3 regions of the Hydrogenophaga pseudoflava genome follow, and region 3 is predicted to be linked to each of the others. Evidence: predicted binding sites of a transcription regulator. Region 3 holds the regulator's gene; each other region holds the start of a gene.
What was found. Region 3 encodes NrdR, which represses ribonucleotide reductase genes. Its sites were predicted from a motif close to CACNANATNTNGTG; they were not measured.
Positions count from the first base shown of each region.

Region 1: the regulator NrdR is predicted to act here: its motif matches at 3,966-3,979, upstream of HPF_RS22580 (ribonucleoside triphosphate reductase).
Region 2: the regulator NrdR is predicted to act here: its motif matches at 974-987, upstream of HPF_RS04200 (ribonucleoside-diphosphate reductase subunit alpha).

Region 1 is NZ_CP037867.1:4,696,913-4,703,991, reverse strand. It holds gene HPF_RS22600 (LLM class flavin-dependent oxidoreductase) at 1-730, shown strand, start outside; gene HPF_RS22595 (AraC family transcriptional regulator) at 693-1,577, opposite strand; gene HPF_RS22590 (hypothetical protein) at 1,708-2,475, shown strand; gene HPF_RS22585 (acyl-CoA dehydrogenase family protein) at 2,488-3,780, opposite strand; gene HPF_RS22580 (ribonucleoside triphosphate reductase) at 3,996-6,017, shown strand; gene nrdD (anaerobic ribonucleoside-triphosphate reductase) at 6,054-6,245, shown strand; gene HPF_RS22570 (anaerobic ribonucleoside-triphosphate reductase activating protein) at 6,235-6,936, shown strand; gene HPF_RS22565 (phosphopantetheine-binding protein) at 6,954-7,079, opposite strand, start outside.
Region 2 is NZ_CP037867.1:846,763-853,841, forward strand. It holds gene HPF_RS04200 (ribonucleoside-diphosphate reductase subunit alpha) at 1-921, opposite strand, end outside; gene ampD (1,6-anhydro-N-acetylmuramyl-L-alanine amidase AmpD) at 1,206-1,826, opposite strand; gene HPF_RS04210 (sigma-54-dependent transcriptional regulator) at 1,807-3,288, opposite strand; gene HPF_RS04215 (sensor histidine kinase) at 3,295-5,088, opposite strand; gene HPF_RS04220 (PP0621 family protein) at 5,116-5,352, opposite strand; gene HPF_RS04225 (cytochrome C assembly family protein) at 5,357-6,160, opposite strand; gene ffh (signal recognition particle protein) at 6,308-7,079, shown strand, end outside.
Region 3 is NZ_CP037867.1:3,373,312-3,380,390, reverse strand. It holds gene pilV (type IV pilus modification protein PilV) at 1-614, opposite strand, end outside; gene HPF_RS16205 (GspH/FimT family pseudopilin) at 629-1,195, opposite strand; gene HPF_RS16200 (GspH/FimT family pseudopilin) at 1,391-1,930, opposite strand; gene nrdR (transcriptional regulator NrdR) at 2,066-2,515, opposite strand; gene glyA (serine hydroxymethyltransferase) at 2,512-3,756, opposite strand; ZMP/ZTP riboswitch at 3,820-3,964, opposite strand; gene HPF_RS16185 (lytic transglycosylase domain-containing protein) at 4,018-4,941, opposite strand; gene HPF_RS16180 (DUF349 domain-containing protein) at 5,659-7,079, shown strand, end outside.

The DNA of each region.
Region 1 (7,079 bases), 1.3 Mb from region 3:
GCACCCCGGCCGCATTGACCTGGGCCTGGGCCGTGCGCCCGGCACCGACCCGCTGACCATGCGCGCGCTGCGCCGCGACCGCGTCGAGACCGAAGAAGACTTCCCGCGCGACGTGGCCGAGCTGCAGCGCCTGCTGGACGACCCGCAGCCCGGCCAGCGCCTGATCGCCATGCCCGGCGCCGGCACCAAGGTGCCGATCTGGCTGCTGGGGTCGAGTCTGTTCTCGGCCCAGCTCGCGGCCGAGCGCGGCCTGCCCTACGCCTTCGCCTCGCACTTCGCGCCGCGCTACCTGCTGCAGGCGCTGCAGATGTACCGGCAGAACTTCAGGCCGTCGAAGACGCTGGACAAGCCCTATGCCGTGGTCGGCGTGCCGCTGATCGCCGCCCCCACCGACGACGAGGCGGAATACCTGGCCAGCAGCACCTACCAGCGTGTGCTGGGCATCCTCACCGGCCGGCGCGGCCAGCTGCCGGCGCCGGTGCACGGTTTCATGGAGCGGCTGGACACGCAGGCGCGCGCGGCCATCGCCGACTTCCTGGCCTGCGCTGTGGTGGGCGGGCCGGAGGCGGTGCGCGCCGGCCTGCAGCAGCTGGCCGACGCCACCCAGGCCGACGAGTTCATGCTGGTGAGCGACGTGTTCGACCCCGCGCTGCGGCTGCGCTCGCTGGACATCGCGGCCGAGGCGATGGGGCTCAGTGAGCCGGTGGTGCCGGCGGCAACGATCCCCTGAGCCATTCGCGCGGCGAGTGCCCGGTCTTGGCGGCGAAGGCGCGGCTCAGCGCCGAGGGGTTGGCGTAGCCCAGCTCGCTCGCCAGCTGCTTGATGGAGCTGCCCCGTGCCAGGCCCGTCTGGGCCAGCCCGATGCGCCAGTCGCTCAGGTAGTCCGCCGGCGTCTGGCCCACCAGCTGCCGGAACTGGCTGGTGAAGCCGGTGCGCGACATGCCGGCCACCACCGCCAGCTGCTCCACGCTCCAGGGCTCGCCGGGCGCGTCGTGCATGGCCACGATGGCCCGCGCCAGCCGCGGGTCCGACAGGCCCGTGACCAGACCGGGCGGTACGCCGGCCTCGCGCGGGTGGTCGAGCAGCCAGCGCAGCGTCTGGATCAGCACCACCTCGAACAGCCGGTCGGCCAGCAGGCGGTGGCCGCAGCGCACACGGGCGGTCTCGGCGAACAGCAGCTCCAGCGAAGCCCCCAGCCCCTCGACCTCGTCCAGCGACAGCACGATGGCGCCGGGCAGGGTGCGCACCAGCGGGTGGGCCGGACCGCCCTCGAACCACAGCTGCGCACAGGTGAAGTCGGCGCCTTCGATGGGCGGGTTGTGGAAGTGGTGGGCGATGGCGCGCGGGTAGAACAGCAGCGCGGGCGCGCTCAGGTGCAGGCGCAGCGGCACAGCCTGCCGCGGCGGGTGCGTGACATCGAGCGTGCCCCGGCGCAGCAGGTGCAGGTAGCCCATGCCCGGCGGCGGCGTGAAGCTCTGCACCCCACAGAGCGTGCCGGTGAAGGACAGCTCGGCGCGCACGGGAAAGCGCTCCAGCAGGCCGGACAGGCGGTCGATGGGCGGGGGCGGGACGGTCATGCCAGGGCTTGGACGAAAGGGTATGAATTCTGTACGAAATGATCCCATCTGAACAGATCGCAACCCGACACTGGGTGTCACGGATCGCCGCCCGGTGGTCCGCCCTCCATCCCCAACCCAGGAGTTTTTCATGCGTTCTGTCCGTCTGCACACCCCCCTGAACACCGCCCTGCTGGCGGCCGCCCTCGCCGCCGCCGGCCCGGCCCTGGCCGACCGCGGCCACGACCACACCGGCGGCATCGCGACCGCGCCGGCCAAAGCGGTCCACGCGCCCTTCGACGTGGTGCACACCCGCATCACCACCGAGGACAACGCCCTGGTGTTCCACATGCAGGTCTCGGGCAAGGCCGGGCGCACGCGGCCCACGAAGTCGGGCCAGCTGGCCGGCAGCAAGGTGTTCTCCTACGTCTGGCCCACCAGCCTGGACCCGGCTGAGGTCGGCTTCGAGCCCCAGGCCGGCATCCTGGCCTTTGCCGTCACCGCCCACCCCGACTTCGACGACACGCCGCTGTTCGACGAAAACGGCGACGGTCACCTGAAGAACGACGGCGGCGTGTGGCACTCGCACTGGGTGGTGCTGCAGCCGGACGAGGCCTGTGGCAAGGGCGCGCTCAAGGTGGTCGACATCCCCGAAGGCAGCCGGCCGCGCCTGCCCAAGACCTGGCCGGGTCTGCCGCTGCTGATCGACAGCCCCGGCTGGAGTCCCTCGTTCGCGCGCGGCAGCGTGAGCGTGCGCGTGCCCTTCGACAACGTGTCGGCGCTGCAGGCCGCCAAGTTTGACGGCGTGACCGCGGCCCTGCGCGTGAACGCCAGCGTGCACGCCCCGCTGCTGTGTGTGGCCCAGGTGTTCAAGGTCGCGTCGGGCGACCTGTCGCTGCCGGGCCAGGTGGACCGCTGAACACCGGCGCGGTTACAGCCTCGGTGGCGTGCGCATCTGCTCCGGCGTCGTGAAGTAGGCCGACAGCGAGCCCAGCCGCTCGCGCGCCTGCGCGAACTCGTGCCGCGCCACGCTGCGCAGGTGCACCTCGTCCGGGCCGTCGAGCAGGTGCAGGGCGCGGCCCCAGGTCCAGAACTGCGCCAGCGGCGTGTCGGGCGACAGGCCCATGGCGCCGAAGACCTGCATCGCGCGGTCCACCACGCGGGTCTGCAAGCCGGCGGCCACCACCTTGATCGCCGCGACCTGCGCGCGCACGGCGGGCGGCTCGGCCTGTTCGGGGTGGTCCAGCAGCCAGGCGCAGCGCAGCACCAGCAGACGCGCCTGGTCGATCTCGATGCGCGAGTGCGCAATCCATTCCTGCACGTTGGCGTAGTCGGCCAGGTGGTGGCCGAAGCTGCGCCGCTCCAGCGCGCGCTCGGTGGCCAGGGCCAGCGCCAGCTCGCACTGGCCGATGGTGCGCATGCAGTGGTGCACCCGGCCGGGGCCGAGCCGCGCCTGCGCCATCGCGAAGCCGTGGCCCCAGTCGCCCAGCAGGTGGTCGGCCGGCACGCGCACGCCGCGCAGCACAATTTCGCAATGGCCTTCGGGCGCGTGGTGGTGCACCACCGGGATGTTGCGCACCACCTCCAGCCCCGGCGTGCCCATGGGCACCAGCACCATGCTGTGCTGGTGGTGGGCATCCTCACTGGCGTCGTCGTCCCCGTCGGCGTTGCGCGCCATCACGATCAGCAGCCGGCAGGCCGGGTGCGCCACGCCGGTGATGAACCACTTGCGGCCGCTGATCACCAGCTCGCCGCTTTCGCGCCGCACGGTGGTCTGCAGATTGGTCGGGTCGGACGAGGCCACGTCGGGCTCGGACATCGCAAACGCCGAGCGGATCTCGCCGTGCAGCAGCGGCATCAGCCAGTGTTCGCGCTGCGACGGGGTGGCGAAGCGGTGCAGCAGTTCCATGTTGCCGGTGTCGGGCGCGCTGCAGTTGAACACCTCGGCCGCCCAGCTGACTTTGCCCATGGCCTCGGCCAGCGGCGCGTAGTCGAGGTTGGCCAGGCGCGTGCCCGGCTCGTCGGCGCGCAGGCCGGGCAGGAACAGGTTCCACAGCCCTTCCTCTTTCGCCAGCGTCTTGAGGTCTTCCAGGAAGGGCGGCGGGTACTGCCCGTCCTGCACCGCCTGGTGCCAGGCCGCGTTGTGCGGCAACACATAGGTCAGCAGGAACTGGTCCAGCTGGCGCAGCAGCGCCTGTGCGCGGGGGCTGTGTTCGAAGTCCATGGCGGGATTGTTCGCCCGGCTGCGGGGCGCCGTCCGCACCTGGGCGACACACCGGCCCCGGTCGGTCACGGGCTTGATGCAGGTCAAGCCGTTTCGGAGCGAAAAAAGGGGCTGGCGATGGCCTTCTGATGCAGCCGACTTTGCGGCAAATCAAACTACCTATGGTGTTTGGTGGGTACCTTAGACACCATAGGTAGTGTCCAAGGAGGATTCGCATGAACGATTCGATGGTGTCCAGCTGGCCGCGCGAGGTGCTCAAGCGCTCGGGGCTTCGGGAGGCTTTCAACGCCGACAAGATCCGCTCCGCGCTGGCGCGCGCGGGGCAGGCCAGCGGGGAATTCGACGGGGCCGAGGCGCAGCTGCTGTGCGCGCAGGTGGTCAAGGTGCTGGGTCACCGCTTCAATGGCGCGGCGCCGACCATCGAGCAGATCCAGGACGTGGTCGAGCAGACCCTGATCGCGGCCAACCACCTGCGCACGGCGCGCGGCTACATCGTCTACCGCGAGCAGCACGCCCAGCTGCGCAGCGACCGCCAGACCCTGGTGGACGTCGAGGCCTCGGTCAACGAGTACCTCACGCGCGCCGACTGGCGCGTCAACGCCAACGCCAACCAGGGCTATTCGCTGGGTGGCCTGATCCTCAACGTGGCCGGCAAGGTCACGGCCAACTACTGGCTCTCGCACGTCTACACGCCCGAGATCGGCGCAGCCCACCGCGACGGCGACATCCACATCCACGACCTCGACATGCTCAGCGGCTACTGCGCGGGCTGGTCGCTGCGCACCCTGCTCAACGAGGGCCTCAACGGTGTGCCGGGCAAGGTGGAGTCGGGTCCGCCGAAGCACCTCTCGTCGGCGGTCGGGCAGATCGTCAACTTCCTGGGCACGCTGCAGAACGAGTGGGCGGGCGCGCAGGCCTTCTCCTCCTTCGACACCTACCTGGCGCCCTACGTGCGACAGGACCGCATGGGCTACGCGGCCGTGCGTCAGTGCATCCAGGAGCTGGTCTACAACCTCAACGTGCCCTCGCGCTGGGGCACACAGACGCCGTTCACCAACCTCACCTTCGACTGGGTCTGTCCCGAAGACCTGCGCGAGCAGGTGCCCGTGATCGCCGGTGTGGAAATGCCGTTCTGCTACGGCGAGCTGCAGGCCGAGATGGACCTGATCAACCGCGCCTACATCGACGTCATGACCACGGGCGACGCCAAGGGCCGCGTGTTCACCTTCCCCATTCCCACCTACAACATCACGCCCGACTTCCCCTGGGAGAGCGAGAACGCGCGGCGCCTGTTCGACATGACGGCCAAGTACGGCTTGCCCTACTTCCAGAACTTCATCAACTCCGAGCTGCAGCCGAACATGGTGCGCTCCATGTGCTGCCGCCTGCAGCTGGATTTGCGCGAACTGCTCAAGCGCGGCAACGGCCTGTTCGGCAGCGCCGAGCAGACCGGCAGCCTGGGCGTGGTCACGGTGAACTGCGCGCGCCTGGGCCACCTGCACGCAGGTGACGAGGCCGGCCTGCTGGCCGCGCTGGACCGCCTGCTGGAACTGGGCAAACAGAGCCTGGAGACCAAGCGCAAGCTGATCCAGCGCCTCATGGACCAGGGCCTGTTCCCCTACACCAAACGTTACCTGGGCACGCTGCGCAACCACTTCAGCACCCTGGGGGTGAACGGCATCAACGAGATGGTGCGCAACTTCAGCGGCGACGCGCACGACATCACCACCGACGAGGGCCACGCCTTCGCGCTGCGCTTCCTCGACCACGTGCGTGCGCGCATCGTCGCGTTCCAAGAAGAGACCGGCCACCTCTACAACCTGGAGGCCACCCCGGCCGAGGGCACCACCTACCGCTTCGCGCGCGAAGACCGCAAGCGCTGGCCCGGCATCCTGCAGGCCGGCACACCCGAGCAGCCCTACTACACCAACTCGTCGCAGCTGCCGGTGGGCTTCACCGACGACACGTTCGAGGCGCTGGAGCGCCAGGCCCCGCTGCAGCGCAAGTACACCGGCGGCACCGTGCTGCACCTGTACATGGGCGAGCGCCTGAGCAGCGGCGACGCCTGCCGCGCCCTGGTGCAGCGGGCGCTGACGAACTTCCGCCTGCCCTACATCACCGTCACGCCCACCTTCTCCATCTGTCCCACCCACGGCTACCTGGCCGGCGAACACCCGTTCTGCCCGAAATGCGACGCCGAGAAACTGGCCGCCAAACGCCAGCTGCAGGCGGCCTGACACACCGTCTTCCTACCACCCCACAAGGAAACCACCATGAACGCATCCACACCCGCCACCGTCCCCGCCCTTGCCCAGGACGTCGCCCTGCGCGACGACGAACGCCAGCCCTGCGAGGTCTGGACCCGCGTCATGGGCTACCACCGGCCGGTGAGCAGCTTCAACCGGGGCAAGCAGGGCGAACACGCCGAGCGGCGCTTCTTTGCCGAACCCGGCCGTGCCGCCTGAGGCGTCGGATGCGGTGCGGCGCGGGGCCGACGCCCTGCGCATCGGCGGGCTGACGCGGCTGACCGGGATCGACTTCCCCGGCCGGCTGGCGGCCGTGGTGTTCCTGCAGGGCTGTCCGTGGCGCTGCGTGTACTGCCACAACCCGGCCCTGCTGGACGCGGCGGTGCCCGGTGCCCTGTCCTGGCCGGCGGTGCGGGCCTTCCTGCAGCAGCGCCGCGGGCTGCTCGACGGCGTGATCTTCTCGGGCGGCGAGCCGACCCTTCAGGCGGCGTTGGTGCCCGCCCTGGCCGAGGCGCGGGCCATGGGCCACGCCACCGGTCTGCACACCGGCGGCATGTACCCGCAGCGCCTGGCGCAGGCGCTGGCGCACCTGGACTGGGTGGGGCTGGACGTCAAGGCGCCCCGGCACCTGCACGACACCGTCACCGGCGCGCGCGGGGGTGCCGGGCGCGCCGCGCGCAGCCTGCGCCTGCTGCTGGACAGCGGCGTGGCCCTGGAGTGCCGCACCACCTGGCACGCCGGCCTGTTCGGGCGCGACGACCTGTTCCGCCTGGCCGATGAGCTGGCCGCACAGTCGGTGCGCCACTGGGTGCTGCAGACCTGCCGCGGCCCGGCGTCCTCGCGGGACGTGCTGGACGCTTCAGACCTGGCGGCGCTGGCTTTGCGCTTCGAGCGCTTCGAGTGCCGCTGAGCGCATGCCGCAGGTGGTCACGCACGCGAGCGCAGCTGGCGCCTCATTTCCGCTCGCTGCTGCGCCTGGCGCATGCCCAGCGCAGCTGGGTCTCCACCTGTCAGAAAGGAGGCCAGCGCCGGTGCGGTGGGAAAGCGGTAGAT
Region 2 (7,079 bases), 2.3 Mb from region 3:
CACATGCAGGAAGTAGCGGTCGTACAGGGTCTGCAGGCCGAGGTAGTCGAACTGCAGGTCGCGCTCCGGCTTGAGCGCGGCGCCCAGGCGGGCCAGGTCGAACTGCAGCAGCTTCTCGTCCAGCAGCTCGTTCTGCACGCCCTTCTTGATCGCCTGCGGGAAGTAGTCGGCGTAGCGCTCACCCATTTGTGCGGCCGGCACCTCTTCGCCCAGCACCTCCTTGACCACGGTGTGCAGCAGCAGGCGCGCGGTGGCGTAGGTGTAGTCCGGGTCCTTTTCAATCAGGGTGCGCGCAGCCAGGATGGCGGCCTTGTAGACCTCCTCGATCGGCACGCCGTCGTACAGGTTGCGCTTGGTCTCGGCCACGATGGGATCCGCCTTGACGTCCTGGCCCAGGTTGGCGCAGGCGGCCTCAATCAGGCCCTGCAGGCGCGCAATGTCCAGCGGCACACGCTGGCCGCCATCCATCACATGCAGCGTGGCTTCGGCGGGCTTGGCCGCTTCGGCCTGATGGGCGCGTTCCTGTGCCCGGCGCTCGCGGTACAGCACGTAGGCGCGGGCGACCTCGTGGTGGCCACCGCGCATCAGGCCCAGTTCGACATGGTCCTGCACGTCCTCGATGTGGAAGGTGCCGCCGCCGGGGCGCGAGCGCATCAGTGCGCGCACCACCGTCTGGGTCAGCGCGTCCACGGTCTCGCGCACGCTGGCCGACGCCGCGCCCTGGGTGCCGTGCACTGCCAGGAAGGCCTTCATCATGGCCACCGCGATCTTGCTCGGCTCGAATGGCACGACCGCGCCGTTGCGGCGGATGATCTGGTACTGGGTCAGCACGGAGGCGCCAGCGGCCTCGGCGGAGGAGCCGGCGCTGCTGGTGGGCATGTGGGGGGTGTTCGGGGAGGCTGTGGGCGTGGCGGTCAGCATGGTTCCTCTTTCGTTTGTGTTGTGGCGCCGAAGGTTCGGCTGGTGCGGCGCACACTATATCTGGTGTCTGGTGGTGGTTCAAGCCACTACCGGTAGTGTTTTGATAAAAAGTGCATGCTGGTTTTCGTCTGGCAAAAAGCCATCGGAAAGGCGGTGCGTTCAGGCCTGGCGTGGTGCGGCGCCGGTGCGTGGCTTGGACTCAGGAACCGAGCGCCGACGCGCATTTCGTGCGGATTCCGCGCGGAAATCCGCGTGTTTGCTGGCGATGCGCGGAGGGGCGCCGGTCAGGCTGTGGAGGCGTCCGGATCGAATGTGGCGATCACACATTCGGGAAAGCACCGATGATCCCAGGCCAGTCCGCGCTGCAGCCGTGCCCAGTCGAAGCCGGACCCCGGGTCGAGTTTGCGACCGGGGGCGATGTGCTCGTGGCCGGCGATGTGGGTGATCGGGTAGCGGTCGGCCAGCTGCCGGCACAGGTCGGCCAGCGCGCGGTATTGCGCGTCCTCGAAGGTCTGGCCTTCGAGTCCCTCCAGCTCAATGCCGATCGAGTCGTCGTTGCAGCGCTCGCGGCCGCGCCAGCACGACACGCCCGCGTGCCAGGCGCGCCGGTCCGCGTCCACGAACTGCACGACCTGTCCGTCGCGGCGCACGAAAAAGTGGGCCGAGACCTCCAGCCCCCGGATCTGCTCGAAGTAGGGGTGGGCCGACCAGTCGAGCCGGTTGGTGAACAGCTGCTCGACCTCCGGCCCGCCGTATTGCCCGGGCGGCAGGCTGATTGAATGCAGGACGATGAGGTCGACCACGGCGCCCGCGGGGCGGTCGTTGGCGTTGGGCGAGAGCACCTGCTGCGCGGTGCGCAGCCAGCCCCCCGACCAGTCGCCGGTGTCAGGTGGTGCTGTCGTCATCGTCGGACGGCATGGTGATGCCCAGGCGCTGGATGCGGTAGCGGATCTGCCGCAGGTTGAGCCCCAGGCGGTTGGCCGCGGCCGTGCGGTTGTAGTCGCATTCCTTGAGCGCCATGAGCAGGACCTGTCGCTCCTGCTCGTCCAGGTAACTCTGCAGATCGTCGGGGATGGTGTCGGGCTGGGTGGTGGGCGGCTCGGTGGACTCCACCGGCTCGCTGGGCGGCCGGGTGGCCGTGAAGCCGGCGTCCACATCGCCCGGGTCCGCGAAGTCCTGCGCTTGCAGATGGCTGCCGGAGCTCAGCGCGAGCGCGCGCTGCAGCAGGTTCTCCAGCTCGCGGACGTTGCCCGGCAGCTCGCGCGCCTGCAGCCAGGCGAGGGCATCGGCAGTGAGGGTGGGGATCGGCTGGCCGGATTCGCTGCAGATGCGCTGCAGCAGGGCATCGACCAGCCCAGGCAGGTCTTCCCGCCGTTCCCGCAGCGGTGGTGTGCGCAGGCCGATCACGTTGAGCCGGTAGAACAGGTCCTGCCGGAACTCACCGTCCCGGACCAGGGCCGCGAGGTCCTTGTGGGTGGCGCTGACCAGCCGCACGTCGACCGCTTCCTCCTGCACACCGCCCAGCGGACGCACGCGCCGCTCCTGGATCACACGCAGCAGCTTGGCCTGCATGCCCAGCGGCAGGTCGCCGATTTCGTCGAGGAACAGGGTGCCGCCGCGGGCCGCCTGGAAGTAGCCTTCCCGGTCGTGGCTGGCACCGGTGTAGGCGCCTTTGCGCGCGCCGAAGAACTCGGCCTCGATGAGGTTGTCCGGGATCGCCCCGCAGTTGACGGCCACGAACGGTCCGTCGGAGCGGTGGCTGCACTCGTGCACGGCCCGCGCCACCAGTTCCTTGCCGGTGCCCGATTCGCCCAGGATCAGCACCGGGGCCATGCTGGTCGCCACTTTTTCGATGCGCTGACGGATCTGCTGCATGGTCGCCGATGCGCCGACGATGCGCCGCAGCGCCTGCACGCCGGCCGGCGGCGGGGGAGCGCTGCGCGGGGGGTCGTTCACCGTGCCGCGGCGCGGCGCGCCGGCCGCCGGATGGCGCTGGCTATGCAGGGCGGCCTGCACTGCGGCGCGCAGCTGCTTGAGGTCCACCGGCTTGGTCAGGTAGTCGAAAGCCCCGCTCTTGAGCGCCTCGACCGCGTTTTCGACCGACCCGTAGGCCGTGATCACGATGGTCTTTTCGGTGCGCTGCTGCTCGCCCAGTTCGCGCAGCAGCTCCAGGCCCAGGCCGTCGGGCAGGCGCATGTCGGAGATCAGCACATCGAAGCGCCGCTGGCCCAGCCACTCCCGGGCCTGGGCGAGGTCGGGCGCCGACACGACCTCATGGCCTTCGCGCAACAGGGTGAGTTCGTACAGGGTGCGCAGGTCCGGTTCGTCGTCGACGACCAGCACACAGGCGGTGGAGGAGGCGGACATGGGCACTCAGAGCGTGGACAGGGACGGTGGTCCGTTGGTGGACGGGCGCGAGGGTGGGGGCACCGAGTCCCCCGGAGGATAGGTCAGGCTCTGCTGGACCGGGGCCCGCACGCCGCCCTGCAGGGTGGGGACCAGGATGTAGAACTCGTTGCCCTCCTTCTGGTCGAGCCGGCTGCGCTGGTAGGCGATCTGCGCGCCGTAGCGCTCGCACAGCTCCCGGCAGATGTACAGGCCCAGTCCGCTGGACCGGCTCTCGGAAGAAAAGAAGGGTTCGAACAGGTGCTTGAGCACGCCAGGCTCCAGCGGCGCGCTGTCGCTCCACACCGAGATGCGCACCCGGTCCGACCCGCTGGGCTGCGTGATCACCCGCACCGATGAGGGGCGCCGGCTGGCGTGGCGCAGGGCGTTGTCCAGCAGGTTGATCAGCAGGCGCCTCAGGTGTTCGGGGTCGAACGCGATGTGCGCGCCTGGCGCGTGCGGGTGCACACCCAGAACGCCCTGCGCCTGCGCCCCGCGGTTCCATTCATGGGTGATGTAGCGCACCGTCTGGTCCAGGGGCAGGGCCGGCGCCGTCTCGCCCTGGCTGGGCTGCGCACGGGCCACATTGAGGATGTCGTCCACGATCTTGGCCAGGCGCTGCGCGTTCTGGTCGATCATGCGCGTCAGCCGCTTCTGCCCCGCTTCGGTGACTTCTTCGTCCAGCAGCGCATTGGCCTGCGTGATCGCCGACAGCGGGTTGCGGATCTCGTGCGCCACCGCGGCCGACATGCGACCCATGGAGGCCAGCTTCTCGGTGCGCACGCGCGCCTCGACCTCGCGCAGGTCTTCCAGGAACAGCACGCAGAGCTCGATGGGGCGCGCGCTCTGGGCGCTGGTCAGCCGCGTGCGCGCGAACAGGCGGTGGGTGGTGAGTTCGTCCAGGTCCACCCGGACCTCGGATTCGAGCTCCTGGCCCCGCAGGAAGGTCTGGTCCACCAGCCGCGCCAGCTCTTCCCAGCCGGCGCGCGCCGACAGCAGCAGCTTGGCGGCATGGGGGTAGGCCTCGCCCATGAGCATGCCCTGCGCCGCGGGATTGGCATTGCGCACCACGCCATGGCGGTCGACCACCAGCACCCCTTCGCTCAGGCTCTCGATGATCAGTTCGTTGACCTGGGCCTGTGCGCGGGCCGCGGCCTGGCTGCTGCGGGCGCGGGCCTCCTCGCGCGCCAGCCGCTGCGCCAGCTGGCTGGCCAGGATGGCGACCAGGAAAAAGCCGGTGCCCGTCAATCCAGACTGCAGGAAGCGCGAAGTCGACACCTCGCTGAGCAGCGGGGCGCTGATCGCCGCTTCGCCCAGCAGGTACAGCGTCACCACGGCGGCGGTGGCCAGTGCCAGGGTCATGGAGCCCAGGATGGCCGCCATCAGCACGGGCAAGGCGAACAGCGGGGTGTAGTTGATGCCGGCCTGCTCGAAGTACTGCAGCACGCCGAAGGCGGCCAGGTCGACCCCGATGGTCAGCAGCCATTGAACACCCAAGGCCTGTCCCGGGGCCGGAGGGCGGGTCGAAAACAGCACGGCCAGCGCCGCACTCAGGTGCAGCGCGCACACCGCCACCAGCCACGATGGCCCGGCGCCCGGGCTGCTCAGCAGAAACACCTGCAGCGCCAGCAGCACGAAGGCGATGAGCACCCGGGCCCGCATGAAAGCGCGCCACAGGCGCACATAGGCCCGCACCTGGTGGTGGCGGTCCTGCGCGCTGTTGCCGGCTTCCAGCGTGGAAAACCAGGAAGGGGCGAACTGGGAGGACGGTTCCTTGGGCATGTCAGGGCGGTGGCCGCGTGTCGCGCATTACCGCACCGAGGCCTCGTGCTGGCGGCGGTGTTCTGCGCAGCAGTACCGGCCCCGGGTGCCCTGCACGACCTCTGCTTCGGGCACATGGGTGCCGCACTGGGTGCAGGCGATCATGGCCACCGGGCCGCGCGGTGCCCTGGGCTTGGGCGTGTCGTCGCGTTCTGCGGTCTGGCGGTTGTTGCGCCAGATCCAGAAGGCGAACAGCAGCACCAGCAGGACAAGCAGGTATTTCATCGGGTCACCCGGCGCGCTGCAGCACCACTTCGAGCACGAAACGCGAGCCGGCATAACCCAGCAGTAGGAATCCGGCCCCCAGGTAGAGCATGCGGATGGCCACCCGGCCGCGCCAGCCCAGCCGCCAGCGCCCGAGCAGCAGCACGCCCATGGTCAGCCAGGCCAGCGCCGAGAAGGCTGTTTTGTGGTTCCACACCCAGCGCTGGTTGAGCAGCTCGGAGAACCAGGCACCCACCAGCAGGGTCGCGGTGAGCAGCACGAAGCCCGCGGCCACGAAACGGAAGGTCAGCCGTTCCAGCGTCAGCAGCGGCATGGCGGTGTCGCCGGTGTCGCCCATGCGCATCGCCTTGTCGGCCCGCTGCATCAGCCAGGCGTGCACCACCGCGGCGGCGATGAGGCCATAGGACGCGATGCCCAGCGCCCAGTGCAGCGGCATCCAGCTCGAGGGCAGGGCGTGGTATTGAGAGCCGGGGAAAAACAGTGCCAGCAGCACGGCCAGGGTGCCCAGCACGGCCAGCGTCCAGCGGGCCTTGAGCTGGGGGTACATACGGCTCTCGATCAGGTAGACCGTGAGCACCAGCCAGGCCGTCACCGACAGCGCTGGGGCGAACCCGAACCGGGCCGGCGTTTCCATCAGTGCCGTGCCGAGCACGACCAGGTGCAGCACCCACGCTGTGGCGAGCACGTTGCGGGTCTGCCGCTCGCTCAGCCGGGGATGCGCCCAGGCCAGAAAGGCATACGCCAGTGCCGCCACCGCCGACAGCAGCGCCGCAGGCGGGTTCGAGGTGAGGGCTGGCAGGAGGGTCATGTCGGGGAATGGAGGCCGGTGGCCAGTGGGCGGGCGGCTAAAATCGCCACTGGAGTTTAAAGCGTCTTGGCCGTGCGAACCGCCGGTTCCGCCACGCGACCGGGCCCTGGCGTCCCGCCGCCACCACCCCCACTTTCTCACCGCACCATGGCCTCAGCCCTTTCCGACCGCCTGTCACGCATCGTCAAGGAAATGCGGGGCCAGGCCCGCATCACCGAGAGCAACGTCACCGACATGCTGCGCGAGGTGCGCATGGCCCTGCTGGAGGCCGACGTGGCGCTGCCGGTGGTGCGCGATTTCATCGCCCGCGTGAAGGAAAAGGCCCTGGGCCAGGACGTGGTGGGTTCGCTCACTCCCGGGCAGGTGCTGGTCAGCGTGGTCAACCGCGAACTGGCGGCCACCATGGGCGATGGTGTGTCGGACATCAACCTGGCGGCCCAGCCGCCCGCGGTGATCCTCATGGCGGGCCTGCAGGGCGCTGGCAAGACCACGACCACCGCCAAGCTGGCCAAGCACCTGATCGAGAAGCGCAAGAAAAAAGTGCTGACCGTCTCGGGCGACGTCTACCGACCGGCCGCCATCGAACAGCTCAAGACGGTGACGGCGCAGGCCGGGGCCGAGTGGTTCCCGAGTTCACCCGACCAGAAGCCGCTGGACATCGCCCGGGCCGCGCTGGACTACGCGAAAAAGCACTATGTCGACGTGCTGCTGGTCGACACCGCCGGCCGTCTGGCGATTGACGAAGCGCTGATGCGCGAGATCCAGGAATTGCATGGCGCGCTGAACCCCGTCGAAACCCTGTTCGTGGTCGACGCCATGCAGGGCCAGGACGCGGTCAACACCGCCAAGGCCTTCAAGGACGCGCTGCCGCTGACCGGCATCATCCTGACCAAGATGGACGGCGACTCGCGCGGCGGCG
Region 3 (7,079 bases):
CACAGCCCCACCTTGAAGTACATGCAGCTGTATTCCGCTTTGTCGGCTGTGCTGAGGTTGTCCGGGCAGTTGCCCTTTCCAGCGTCGAAGAGGGAGAAGTCGCCCCGGTCATCGTCTTCGTCCCCCTCCGCCGTGGCGGCTTCCTTCCACAACAGCCACACATCCAGATCGCGCGCGTTTGCATCCCGCCGGCTCATCACCACCGCATCGCCTTGCGGCAGGCGGCTGCGGACCGTACGCAAGAACTGGTCAACGTCTGCAGCAGCGAGGGCATCGGCAACGCTTTCTGCATTGGCGGAAACGGCAGGGTCCAGGTCGAGGTTGGTGTCGTCGACTTCGACCGGTGTGCTTTCAAAGTTGTCACTCAGTTCAATGTCATAGCCCTGGCGGTCATATCCGTGCACATTGACGCGGGCACGGTCGGCCAGGTCATTGACCAATGCAATGCCAGTGAGCCGCATTTGCGATGCCTTGTTGTAACTGAAGGTGGCGCCAGAAAGCCCTGCGATGCCCAGCAGCCCCACCGACACCAGCAGGATGGCCACCAGCACCTCGATCATGCTGGCACCCCGGTGGTGGCGGGGTGCAACGGACTTGGTCACGGAGATGTTCATGAAGGCCTTGCTTGTCATGGGAGCTCGGTCGCAACAGACACGCGCCCCACGCGGGAGACGGTGACCTTGTCCACCTTGGTATTGGCGTTCGCACCGGAAGGTGTGACCGTCAGGGTGGTGGTGGCTGAGCCCATCAACCCGTTTGGAAGGAATTGCATCCATTCCACCCCTCCCGAACTGGTGATCGATGCCACACCAGACTGGGCTGACACGACCTTGAGAATGCGCTCATTGGTGTTGACCACCTGGTTGCCCGCGTTGGCCAGCGTGCCCGCCCCGTCATCGACGAACACGATCCAGCCGGTGTTCCACTCGGTGCCGTCAGCGCAGGACTCTCCGTCGGTACTCGGGCAGACCACGATCTGACGGGAGGACTTGATAGATTCGGATCGCGCCAGCTGCAGTGTGGAGGACAGCTCGCGGGTGGCGCTGTCGCGCCGCCACTGGCGCAGCACCTCGCTGAAGCTGGGTGCCGCCAGGGTGGTGAGGATGGCCAGCAGCGCGATGGTCACGACCAACTCCACCAGCGTGAATCCGTGCTGTCTGGCAGAAGGCGTCAGGGGTGAGGGCAGGTGGTTCAATTTGCAGCTCCGTACTGCAATGTATCGCCCGCTTTCGAGGGTCTTCTGCGCGCCCTGACGCGCGGTCGTGTTTGGCGTGCTCAGCGGCAAAAAGCATTCATTTCTCACGCAGTTGTCGCTTTGGGTCGCCACACACACCGCCGACAGATCGCTGCCGCCCTGACGCCGTCTACTCTGTGTCCAGCGAATTTGGCTTCATTCGACCGGCAGACTTGTGCTGAGCCTGACTCTTCCAATTCGATTGACGGTGATTCTCTGACTGGTACCCATCGTGGGGACAATCTCCAGTGTTCCCATTCCAGATGCCATCATTCCCGTTGGCATGAATACGAAGCGCTGGAGCAATGCATTTCCCCGGATGCTTCGAATTCCATGGGAGCCCTGCGAAACAGCGACCAATTTGTCGGAAGGGCCGAATTGACCATTGCCATCGATGTCCTGAAAAACAATCCACCCCGATTTCCATTCTCTGTTGGAGCTTGGAGAGCAGCGAAGGCCATCGACGCTGCTGCACATCACCACGCGCTGGGACCAGCGGATGGCTTCTGATCTGGCGAGCACAAGGTGGTCTGCAATAGCTCGGGTGGCGTGTTCTCTCTGCCATTCAGAGAGCAGGCGGCTCATGGGAGGAATCGCGAGCTGAATGAGAATGGCCAGCAGCGCAGTCGCCACGACCAGTTCCATCAAGGTGTATCCACGGAATTGCGAAGGATGCTGGTGGGATGGTAATCGCATGATGAGTTCGGATGTGTAATGCGTTCGAACTCATTATTCCCGCGCGTTGGCGCCAAATCATGCCTCCGAGGAGGTAAATGACGACGACTTTTCCCTCCAATGGAGGAGGCCCTGTTTCAGCAGTTGAGCCGCGTGTTATCGGCGGACTTCGTCCACGAGCGCGCGGAACTCGTCGATGTCTTCAAAACTGCGGTAAACGCTGGCAAAGCGGATGTAGGCAACCTTGTCGAGCTTCTTGAGCTCGCGCATGACCATTTCGCCCAGCTTGGTCGATGCGACTTCACGGCTGCCCAGGTTGAGCAGCTTTTCTTCAATGCGCTCGATGGCGGCGTCCACCTGTTCGGTGCTCACCGGTCGCTTGCGCAGGGCGAGGGTGAATGAGGCGCGCAGTTTGGCCGGCACGTAGTCCACGCGCCGACCATCCTTCTTCACCACCGCCGGGAAGCTGACCTCTGGCCGCTCATAGGTGGTGAAGCGCTTTTCGCAGTGGCCGCACTGCCTGCGGCGGCGGATGAAGTCCGCGTCTTCGGAAACCCGGGTCTCAACGACCTGGGTTTCCAGATGGCCGCAAAAGGGGCATTTCACCTGTAGACGGGGAAACGGGCCGTCAGGGCATTGACCTTGGCGCGCACCGCTTCGATGTTCGCCGGGTCGCGCGGGTTGTCCAGCACGTCGGCAATCAGGTTGGCGGTGATGCGGGCTTCCTCGTCCTTGAAGCCGCGGGTGGTCATGGCTGGGGTGCCGATGCGCACACCACTGGTCACCATCGGCTTTTCCGGGTCGTTCGGAATTGCGTTTTTGTTGATGGTCATGTGGGCGCTGCCCAGCACAGCCTCGGCTTCCTTGCCGGTGATGCCCTTGGCGCGCAGGTCCACCAGCATGACGTGGCTTTCGGTGCGGCCGCTGACGATGCGCAGACCGCGTTGGGTCAGTGTTTCGGCCACGATCTGGGCGTTCTTCACCACCTGCTGTTGATACGCTTTGAACTCGGGCTGCAGCGCTTCCTTGAAGGCAACGGCTTTGGCGGCGATGACGTGCATCAGCGGGCCGCCTTGCAGGCCGGGGAAGATGGCGCTGTTGATGGCCTTCTCGTGCTGCGACTTCATCAGGATGATGCCGCCGCGCGGGCCACGCAGGCTCTTGTGGGTGGTAGAGGTCACCACGTCGGCGAATGGCACCGGGTTGGGGTACACGCCCGCGGCGATCAGGCCGGCGTAGTGGGCCATGTCGACCATGAAGATGGCGCCTATTTCCTTGGCGATCTTGGCAAAGCGCTCGAAGTCGATGCGCAGGCTGTAGGCGGACGCCCCGGCGACGATGAGCTTGGGCTTGTGCTCGCGGGCCTTGGCTTCCATGACGTCGTAGTCGATCGCTTCGTTCTTGTCGAGGCCGTAGCTGACCACGTTAAACCACTTGCCCGACATGTTCAGCGGCATGCCGTGGGTGAGGTGGCCTCCTTCGGCCAGGCTCATGCCCATGATGGTGTCCCCGGGCTTGAGGAAGGCAAGGAAGACGGCCTCGTTGGCCGAGGCGCCGCAGTGCGGCTGCACGTTGGCGGCATCGGCACCGAAGATCTGCTTGACGCGGTCGATGGCCAGCTGTTCGGCCACGTCGACGTACTCGCAGCCGCCGTAGTAGCGCTTGCCGGGGTAGCCCTCGGCGTACTTGTTGGTCAACTGGGTGCCCTGGGCGGCCATCACGGCCGGCGAGGCGTAGTTCTCGCTGGCGATCAGCTCGATGTGGTGTTCCTGGCGGGCGTTTTCCGCTTGAATGGCCTTGAACAGTTCGGGGTCGGTTTGCTCGATGAGGATGTTGCGGTCGTACATGGTTTGGCAGTCTCGGGACGGTCTCGGATGAGATGGGACCCCGCGCACTCTCTGAAAAGCGGCAGGGACTGCCCAGGCGAACGGCTGAACACCCGTAGAGCGGGCGGTGCGCTTCCCAGTGGTTGTCCCGCTCGCGGGGAGCGGGGGGCCACGTCAGCACGGACGGCAGGTGGCTGCCGCGCGCCTATCGCCAGTTGCGCACCTGTGTAGTTTATCCGAGTGGCGAGGTGCCCGCAGGCCTCGCAGCTTGGCGGTCTGTGGTCAGGAACTGGTGAGAGCGGCGTCGGCTGCCGGTTCAACCGGCTGGCCGGCAGGGATGGCTTCGGGCTGGGGATCGAGCAGCCCGGTCTGGGTTGGCTCGATCGGCTCCGGCGCGGCGGGCGCAGGCGCGGCGGTGAAGATCGGGAAGGAAGTCGGCATCGGTTTGCCCAGCGCCACGCTCTGGATCCGAAGGTGCTCGGCCATGACTTTGTTGATGTAGCCGCTGCCGTCGGTGGTCACCGCCCCCACGTAGAGCCGCAGTCCACCTTCGACAGAGCCGGCCTGCTTGATGCAATCCTGGAGCACCTTGACGCCGACCCGCAGATTGGAAAGGGGGTCGAAGGCGGCCATGGCGCCCCCGTAGTCGTCGTACTTGTCGGTGTGGACGCGGGTGAGCACCTGCATCAGGCCCTGAGCGCCCACAGGGCTCTGCGCGTAGGGATTGAAGCGCGACTCGATGGCCATGACTGCCAGGATCAGTGTCGGATCAAGGCGCACCTTGGCCCCGACCGCAAAGGCTTCGGCCACCAATGCGCCCAGCGGCTCCGGCGCCACACGGTATTTGCGGCTGAGCCACTGGGTCACGGCAGCCTGCTGTTTGGGCAGAAGGGGGGGCGGAGCGACCGCAAGGCGGTCGTCATTGCTGTTTTCCGGCATGGGGGCGGCGTCATCTGCTGCCACCACGGCCGAATCCTGGCGCTCCTGCAACCAGCTCAGCAGCAACTGCTCCATATTCGAGCGCAGTTCGCTTTGCACGGCGAGTGCAATGACCAGCACCGCAAAGCCAGCACCCAGCGCGACCATGCCGTTGCGGGTGAGGGCGACGAAGCCCCTGTACGCATCGGCGAGCGCGATGAACACGGAAGATTGGACAGCGGAGGCGCTGCTCTTTTGCTGCGCCTCTGAAATGGAAAGCGTTGTCATGTTGTCGCTCCTTGCAGGGCTGCGCCGACCACAAGGTCTGATGCAGCGGTGAGGGGGGCGCCATCAATGGCGGTTTCGCGGGCACCTGTGGTGTTTGAGGGGTGCCGACGTCGTGAGGGTTTACCCGGAACGGAAAACGGGGCGAATGGTATGTGCCCGTTAATGTTCGGTCAATGTTTTAAACGACGTTTAAAACAATATTTGGTTATTAAGAGGATGGGGATTTTGCCCTTGTTTGCAGATTCCTAGCGGCGGGTCCAGCACACATGCAGGTTGCCGTCCATCCGCCTTTTCGATGCCGTTCGTCGGGTAAGCCAGTCGTTGCACCTGGTTGCAGCACGGGGTGCTACCGCCAGTCGGACAGACTGAAGTGCACGGGTAACTGAGCGTCTCTGCGCTTGAAATCGAGACGCTTCCGGCGTAATCTTCAACCGTCGGTTGTGATGACCGGCATTCAGCCGATCAGGCAGTTCAGCTGCCAGTCGGCTCCCAATGGAAGCAATCTCTTGCTTCCAGGCGTCAGGGACATTCAACTCCCTGTCTGCCAGCCCCGACGGCAAGTGCAGTTTGCCCGCCGTCAACCCCGGCAGGCTCTCCTGCCGGGGTTTCTTTTTTGGGCCAGCGCATCAGGTCGTTGGCGGGTCATCCCGGGCGACAATAGCGGATGTGGTCCATCGCCCGTCGGCGTGGGCGTCTCTCACTGCTGTACCTATCAATATGTCGCTGTTCTCCCTGCGCAAGAGCGCGCCCCAGTCTCCCACGCCCGATCCCGCCGCGACACCGGCCGGCGGTGGCGGGGCCGCCTCGACCCCGTCGTCCCATCCTCTGGATGCATTGACGGGAGGTGCATTTTCCGCACCCACGAGTGGAGAGCGCGCTGCCCGCGTGCGTGCTTGGTTGCAGACCGAGCCAGGCTGGGAGAGCATGAACGAGGTGTTCAAGGAGCTGTCCCAGCGGGACCGCGGGGCCGCCAAGCCTCTGAAGGAAAAGCTCGACGAACTCAAGCGCCAGAAGGCCCAGGAGCACATTGGCGTGGAATGGGCCCAGAAAGCCCAGGCGCTGATTGCGCAGTCGCGGCTGAACCTGGCCGACGCCATGGCTTGGCAGCGCGATGCCGCGCGGGCAGGGGCGCCGCTGTCGCGCGAACCACTCGCAGGGCTCAAGGCGGCGCTGGCCGAGCGGGTCAAGGCCATTGAAGACCTGCAGCACCGGGTGCAGGTCGAGCGCGAGTCCGCTGTGTTGATGGCCCAGCGCATCGAAATCCTCTCGACCAAGTCATGGAAAGAGGCCCAGGCGGGTATTGATGGGCTGCGGGCGGATGTCCAGCAGTGGCAGGCGCAGGCCAGTGGGCTGGCCGACGACCCTCAGTGGCCCAGCGTGGAAGTGCGGTTTCCGCCCATGCTGGAGGCATCGCGACAGCAGTTGCAACTGGTCTGGGACGCCTTTGAAGCCGCACTGGCCCAGGCCGTGGCCGCTGATGCGGACCCGCAGGCGCCATTGCCGGCCGTTCCGGTGTGGGCCGATGAGTTGAGGCAGGCGCGTGGCATCGAGACGCCTGCTGAAGCCGACAAGACCGACACGCAGGCGGCCGAGCGCCGCGCCCGGGCGCAGGCGGAGCTGCAGAAGGCTTTGGAAGCGCTGGAGCGTGAGCTGGCGCAAGGACATGGCAAGGCCACGCCCAAGGCCGCGGCCGATGTCCGTGCGCTGCTCCGTTCGTCGGGGCGGCTGGTCGGGGCTGAGCTCGAAGGCAAGGCGAACGCGATTCTGGCCCAGGCCGGTGAACTGGAAGACTGGCAGCGCTGGCGCGCCGACCAATTGCGTGAGGAGCTGGTTCGCAAAGCCGAAGCTCTGATGGCAGCGCCAGAAGGGCAGCGTCTGGGTGGCCGCAAGATGCAGGAAACCCTGCGCAGCCTTCGAGACCAATGGAAGACGACGGACCAAGGCGGGCCTGCCAACCACGCCCTCTGGAAGCGCTTCGATGAGGCTTGCACCCTGGCGCACAAGGAGGTTGAGGTCTGGCTGACCCAGGTTCGCCAGCAGGCGGAGGCCCACAGGGCCCAGCGGCTGGCGATCATCGAAGAGGTCAAGGCCTGGACCGCAGCCCATGCCGGCCAGAGCGACTGGAAAAGCCAGATCCG